Regions from separate parts of the Pseudomonas sp. DP-17 genome, predicted to be linked through region 2. Evidence: predicted binding sites of a transcription regulator. Region 2 holds the regulator's gene; the other holds the start of a gene.

Region 1 (3,416 bases), on a different contig from region 2:
ATAAAAAAGGCCTCCCGAAGGAGGCCTTAATACTGTCGCTATTTATAGGTATTCGTGGATCAGACGCTGTAGTACAGGTCGTATTCCAGCGGGTGCACGAAGGTGCGCACCTTGATTTCTTCTTCCGACTTCAGCTCGATGTAGGCATCGATGAACTCGTCGGTGAACACGCCGCCCTTGGTCAGGAACGCGCGGCCCTTGTCGAGTTCTTCCAGCGCCTCTTTCAGGCTGCCGCAAACCTGCGGGATTTCCTTCGCCTCTTCCGGCGGCAGGTCGTACAGGTTCTTGTCGGCGGCGTCGCCGGGGTGGATCTTGTTCTGGATGCCGTCCAGGCCCGCCATCAGCAGAGCGGCGAAGCACAGGTAGGGGTTGGCAGCCGGGTCCGGGAAGCGCGCTTCGATGCGGCGGGCTTTCGGGCTGGAGACGTACGGAATACGGATCGAGGCGGAACGGTTGCGAGCCGAGTAGGCCAGCATGACCGGGGCTTCGAAGCCCGGAACCAGACGCTTGTAGGAGTTGGTAGCCGGGTTGGTGAAGCCGTTCAGGGCCTTGCCGTGCTTGATGATGCCGCCGATGAAGTACAGGGCGGTGTCGGACAGGCCGGCATAGCCTTCGCCAGCGAAGGTGTTCTTGCCATCCTTGGAGATGGACATGTGTACGTGCATGCCCGAGCCGTTGTCGCCGTACAGCGGTTTCGGCATGAAGGTCACGGTCTTGCCGTAGGCGTCGGCAACGTTGTGCACGCAGTACTTCAGGGTCTGGACTTCGTCAGCCTTGGCAACGAGGGTGTTGAACTTCACACCGATCTCGTTCTGGCCAGCGGTGGCCACTTCGTGGTGGTGAACTTCCACGACCAGGCCCATTTCTTCCAGGGCGTTGCACATGGCGGTACGGATTTCGTGGTCGTGATCGACCGGCGGTACCGGGAAGTAGCCGCCCTTGACGCCCGGACGGTGACCTTTGTTGCCGGTCTCGATGTCGGCGTCGGTGTTCCAGGAAGCCTGCTCGGAGAAGATCTTGAACATCGAGCCGGAGATGTCGGACTTGAACTTCACTTCGTCGAAGATGAAGAACTCCGGCTCCGGACCGACGAATACGGTGTCGCCGATACCGGTGGACTTCAGGTATTCCTCGGCGCGCTTGGCGATGTTGCGCGGGTCGCGCTCGTAGCCTTGCATGGTGCTCGGCTCGATGATGTCGCAAACGATGATCAGGGTCGGCTCTTCGGTGAACGGGTCGAGCACGGCGGTGCTGTCGTCCGGGAGCAGGATCATGTCGGAGGCTTCGATGCCCTTCCAGCCTTCGATGGAGGAGCCATCGAACATCTTGCCGGCTTCGAAGAACTCGTCGTCCAGCGCGTCGCGGGCGGGCATGGTGACGTGCTGCTGCTTGCCTTTGGTATCGGTGAAGCGCAGGTCAACCCACTTCACGTCATGATCTTTGATCAGTTGTTGCGACTTGTACGACATGCTGTCCTCCAGGAGGGATTAGAGCTGGGAGCTTTTTGTGCCCCAGTATCGGGTGATGCCGGCCGGAATACTCCGCCAGGGCAACCTGCCTCACAAGAGAGCAAGTTGCGTGCCAGTGCCCATAAATGGGCAGGGCCCCTGAAATCACGGGCTGTAGCAGGTGTTATAGAGAAATGCGCGATACGGGTGCACTGCTTTGGTGCCTGATCGTGGTGCGCGAGTCCATTTTGGTGCACTAAAAAGAAAGTCTCCGATTTCTGCTCAAGTCTTGAGCAATTTCGGATATAATTCCGCCCCTTTTTTTCAGTCCCATGGCAATCGCCCGATCCGCATGAAACTCATCGTCAAGGTCTTCCAGGAAATCACCATCAAGAGCCGGCCGGTGCGCAAGCGCTTCATCCGGCAACTGGCGAAGAACATTCGCACGGTGCTCCGCGACCTCGACCCCGAGCTGCTGGTCGAAGGCGAGTGGGACAACCTCGAGGTCGAGACCAAAGTCACCGACCCCAGGTCCCTGCGCGAGATGATCGAGCGCCTGACCTGCACGCCGGGCATCGGCCACTTCCTGGAAGTGCACGAGTACCCGCTGGGCGATTTCGACGACATCCTCGAGAAGTGCAAGGCCCACTTCGGCGACAAGCTGCCGGGCAAGGTCTTCTCCATGCGCTGCAAGCGCGCCGGCAAGCACCCCTTCACCTCCATAGATGTGGAGCGCTACGTCGGCGGTGGCCTGCGCCAGCATTGCGGCGCGGCGGGCGTCTCGCTGAAGAACCCGGAAGTGGAAGTGCGTGTGGAAATCCGCCATGACCGCCTCTACGTGATCCACGCCCAGCACGATGGCCTGGGCGGCTACCCGCTGGGCGCGCTGGAGCAGGTGCTGGTGCTGATGTCCGGCGGCTTCGACTCCACCGTGGCGGCCTACCAGATGATGCGCCGCGGCATGATCAGCCACTTCGTGTTCTTCAACCTCGGCGGCCGTGCCCACGAGCTGGGCGTGATGGAAGTCGCGCACTACCTGTGGAAGAAGTACGGCAGCTCCCAGCGCGTGCTGTTCGTCAGCGTGCCCTTCGAGGAAGTGGTCGGCGAGATTCTCACCAAGGTCGACGACAGCTACATGGGCGTGACCCTGAAGCGCATGATGCTGCGCGCCGCCAGTCGAGTGGCCGAGCGTCTGGAGATCGACGCGCTGGTGACCGGCGAGGCGATTTCCCAGGTGTCCAGCCAGACCCTGCCGAACCTCTCGGTGATCGACCGGGTGACCGACACCCTGGTGCTGCGCCCGCTGATCGTCAGCCACAAGCAGGACATCATCGACACCGCGACGCAGATCGGCACCGCCGAGTTTGCCAAGCACATGCCGGAATATTGCGGTGTGATTTCGGTGAACCCGACCACCCAGGCCAAGCCGTACCGCGTCGACCACGAAGAAACCAAGTTCGACATGGCCGTGCTTGACCGTGCGCTGGAGCGTTCCACCCAGATGACCGTCGACCGCGTGATCGACGAGCTGGGCAAGGACCTGTCGGTGGAAATGGTCGACGAAGTGCTGGCCGGCCAGATCGTGGTGGACATCCGCCACCCGGATGCCCAGGAAGATGAACCGCTGGCCCTCGAAGGCATCGAAGTCCTGGCCATGCCGTTCTACGCGATCAACAGCAAGTTCAAGGAACTGGACCCCAACCGCCAGTACCTCCTGTATTGCGACAAGGGCGTGATGAGTCGCCTGCACGCCCACCACCTGGTCAATGAAGGGCACACCAATGTGCGTGTTTACCGTCCGCAATAAAGGCGCGGACCAACGCCGCCAGCCCGGACTGTTCGGCGGCAGTATCCGCCACCGACCTCCCGACACATTCGGTGCGTAGGCTCACGCCCTGACCTTTTGCACCGCCGCGCCACGGCCCGGCCCCCGCTGCCGAAAACGGCAGCCGAAGATTCACTATCGAG
Region 2 (3,416 bases):
AAGTCGTCCGCGATGTCAGCATGAACATCGAAAGCGGACAGATCGTCGGCCTGCTCGGCCCCAACGGAGCGGGCAAGACCACCTGCTTCTACATGATCGTCGGGCTGGTTCGCGCCGATCAGGGCGTCGTGCGCATCGACGAGCAGGACGTCACCCACCTGCCCATGCATGGCCGCGCGCGAGCCGGCATCGGCTATCTGCCGCAGGAAGCCTCGATCTTCCGCAAGCTGTCGGTGGCGGACAACATCGGCGCCATCCTCGAGACCCGCGCCGACCTTGATCGCGCCGGTCGCCAGGAAGCCCTGGAGGGCCTGCTCGAGGAGTTCCACATCCACCATATTCGCGACAACCTCGGCATGAGTCTGTCCGGTGGTGAGCGCCGCCGCGTGGAAATCGCCCGCGCCCTCGCCAGTTCGCCGAAATTCATCCTGCTGGACGAGCCTTTCGCCGGCGTAGACCCGATCTCGGTGGGCGATATCAAGCAGATCATCCATCATCTCAAGGCCAAGGGCATCGGTGTCCTGATCACCGACCACAACGTCCGGGAGACCCTGGACATCTGCGAAACGGCGTACATCGTCAACGACGGTCAGCTGATCGCCGAAGGCAGCGCCGAGAGCATCCTCGCCAACGACCTGGTGAAGGAAGTCTATCTGGGCCACGAGTTCCGCCTGTAAGGCCCTGGACCGCGCCCTGCCTGGGCGCGGCAGCCATCACTTTCGTCCACGCGTGGCGCGGCTTGTGGGCCGCTCCGCGGCCTGGCCGGCTGCCTGCCTTTCCCTGCCGCAACCGGGTTGTAACGAAAGGTCGACAGCCCCTAGGCAAAGCGTCCAAACTCAGGCATATAATTTGCTTCCTCGCGGCGCCCCGGCGTCCGTAGTCGTGGATATGGCGCGTTTTGCGCCAGCGAACAAGGTGCCTAGTTCCAGCCATGAAACCATCGCTAGTCCTCAAGATGGGCCAGCAGCTGACGATGACTCCGCAGCTGCAACAGGCCATCCGACTGCTCCAGCTCTCGACGCTGGACCTCCAACAGGAAATCCAGGAAGCCCTGGAGTCCAACCCCATGCTGGAGCGCCAGGAAGAAGGCGAGGATTACGACAACAGCGACCCCATGGCCGACGGCGCCGAGTCGGGCGCCAACGGCAGCGCCAGCAGCTCCCAGGACAACTTCCAGGAAAGCACCACGCCCAACGCCGACAGCCTCGACGAAGACCAGTGGGCCGAACGCATCCCCAACGAGCTGCCGGTCGACACCGCCTGGGAAGACATCTACCAGACCAGCGCCAGCAGCCTGCCCAGCAATGATGATGACGAGTGGGACTTCACTGCCCGCACCACCGCTGGCGAAAGCCTGCAGAGCCATCTCCTGTGGCAGCTCAACCTGGCGCCCATGTCCGATACGGACCGCCTGATCGCCCTGAGCATCATCGACGGCATCAACGATGACGGCTACCTCGACGAATCCCTCGAAGACATTCTCGCCTCCATCGACCCGGAACTGGGCGTGGAGATGGATGAAGTGGAAGTCGTGCTGCGTCGAGTGCAGCAGCTTGAACCTGCCGGCGTCGGTGCGCGCAACCTGCGCGAATGCCTGCTGCTGCAACTGCGCCAGATGCCGACCAAGACCTGCCTGCTCGCCGAGGCCATCCGTCTGGTCAGCGACCACCTGGACCTGCTCGGCAGCCGCGACTACAGCCAGCTGATGCGCCGAATGAAGCTCAAGGAAGACGAGCTGCGCGAGACCATCGAACTGATCCAGTCGCTGCATCCGCGCCCCGGCTCGCAGATCGAATCCGGCGAAGCCGAATACGTCGTACCGGATGTCATCGTGCGCAAGCACAACGACCGCTGGCTGGTGGAGCTGAACCAGGAAGCAATGCCGCGCCTGCGCGTAAATTCTCAGTACGCAGGCCTGGTACGTCGCGCCGATTCCAGTGCCGACAACACCTTCATGCGCAACCAGTTGCAGGAGGCGCGCTGGTTCATCAAGAGCCTGCAAAGTCGCAACGAGACGCTGATGAAAGTGGCGACCCAGATCGTCGAGCACCAGCGCGGCTTCCTCGAATACGGCGAAGAGGCGATGAAACCGCTGGTCCTGCACGACATCGCCGAGGCGGTGGGCATGCACGAGTCGACCATCTCCCGCGTCACCACGCAGAAATTCATGCATACCCCGCGTGGCATCTTCGAGCTGAAATACTTCTTCTCCAGCCACGTCAGCACCTCCGAGGGCGGTGAGTGCTCGTCCACTGCGATCCGCGCCATCATCAAGAAACTGGTCGCGGCGGAAAGTCCGAAAAAGCCATTGAGTGACAGCAAGATCGCTGGTTTACTGGAGGCACAGGGCATTCAAGTGGCACGTCGTACCGTCGCCAAGTACCGGGAGTCCCTAGGAATCTCTCCCTCGAGCGAGCGCAAGCGGCTGGTGTGACGTTGATCCACGCCAAGGTGTTCCGGCGGCAGGCCCCATAACCTGCCACTTACACACGGGCAACAAGGAGAAAGCGGTATGCAAGTCAACATCAGTGGACATCAACTGGATGTGACCGACGCCCTGCGCGACTATGTCGGCGAGAAACTCGGCCGACTGGAGCGCCACTTCGACAAGATCACCAATGTTCAGGTCATCATGGAGGTCGAGAAGCTGAAGCAGAAAATTGAAGCCACCCTCCACATCGCCGGGGGCGAAGTGGTGGCCTGCGCCGAACATGAAGACATGTACGCGGCCATCGACCTGCTCACCGACAAGCTCGACCGCCAACTGATCAAGCACAAGGAAAAATACCTCGAGCGCCAGCAAGGTGTTGGTGTTCGTTAACCCCTCTCTATGATCCGACTTGAGCAAATCCTGACCCCCGGCCGTTCCCTCGTGAACGTGCCGGGCGGCAGCAAGAAACGTGTCCTCGAACAAATCGCCAACCTGGTGGCTCGCGAGCTGCCGGGTTTCGATTCCCAAGACATCTTCGACAGCTTGGTGGCCCGGGAACGCCTGGGCTCCACCGGCTTCGGCAATGGCATCGCCATTCCGCACTGCCGCCTCACAGGCTGCCAATCGCCCATCAGCGCCATCCTGCACCTTGACCATCCGGTAGACTTCGACGCCCTCGACGGCGCGCCAGTCGACCTGGTGTTCGTGCTGCTGGTGCCCGAAGCTGCCACCGAAGAGCACCTTGAACTGCTGCGGCAGATCGCTTCCATGCTCGACCGCGCCGACGTCCGCGACCGCCTGCGTCACGCCGCCAACGGCGAGGACCTGTACCGGATCGTCGTGGACTTCCAGAACAACGGGCACTGATCATGCGCCTGATCATCATCAGTGGCAGATCCGGCTCGGGCAAGAGCACCGCGCTCAACGTGCTCGAGGACAATGGCTTCTACTGCATCGACAACCTGCCGGCCAGCCTTCTCCCGGA

What was found. The regulator sigma-54, encoded in region 2, starts transcription at its own class of promoters, with help from an activator protein. The targets are predictions, from matches to a motif close to ANTGGCATNNANNTTGCTNT.
Region 1: glnA (glutamate--ammonia ligase) is a predicted target of sigma-54. The motif match lies at 1,567-1,586, and genes of this name have one in related genera.

The regions. Positions count from the first base shown of each region.
Region 1 is NZ_JAKSXG010000017.1:103,269-106,684, reverse strand. Features, by position in the region: gene glnA (glutamate--ammonia ligase) at 60-1,469, opposite strand; gene thiI (tRNA uracil 4-sulfurtransferase ThiI) at 1,801-3,255, shown strand.
Region 2 is NZ_JAKSXG010000016.1:85,154-88,569, forward strand. Features, by position in the region: gene lptB (LPS export ABC transporter ATP-binding protein) at 1-677, shown strand, start outside; gene MJ122_RS25660 (RNA polymerase factor sigma-54) at 932-2,434, shown strand; gene raiA (ribosome-associated translation inhibitor RaiA) at 2,513-2,821, shown strand; gene ptsN (PTS IIA-like nitrogen regulatory protein PtsN) at 2,831-3,298, shown strand; gene rapZ (RNase adapter RapZ) at 3,301-3,416, shown strand, end outside.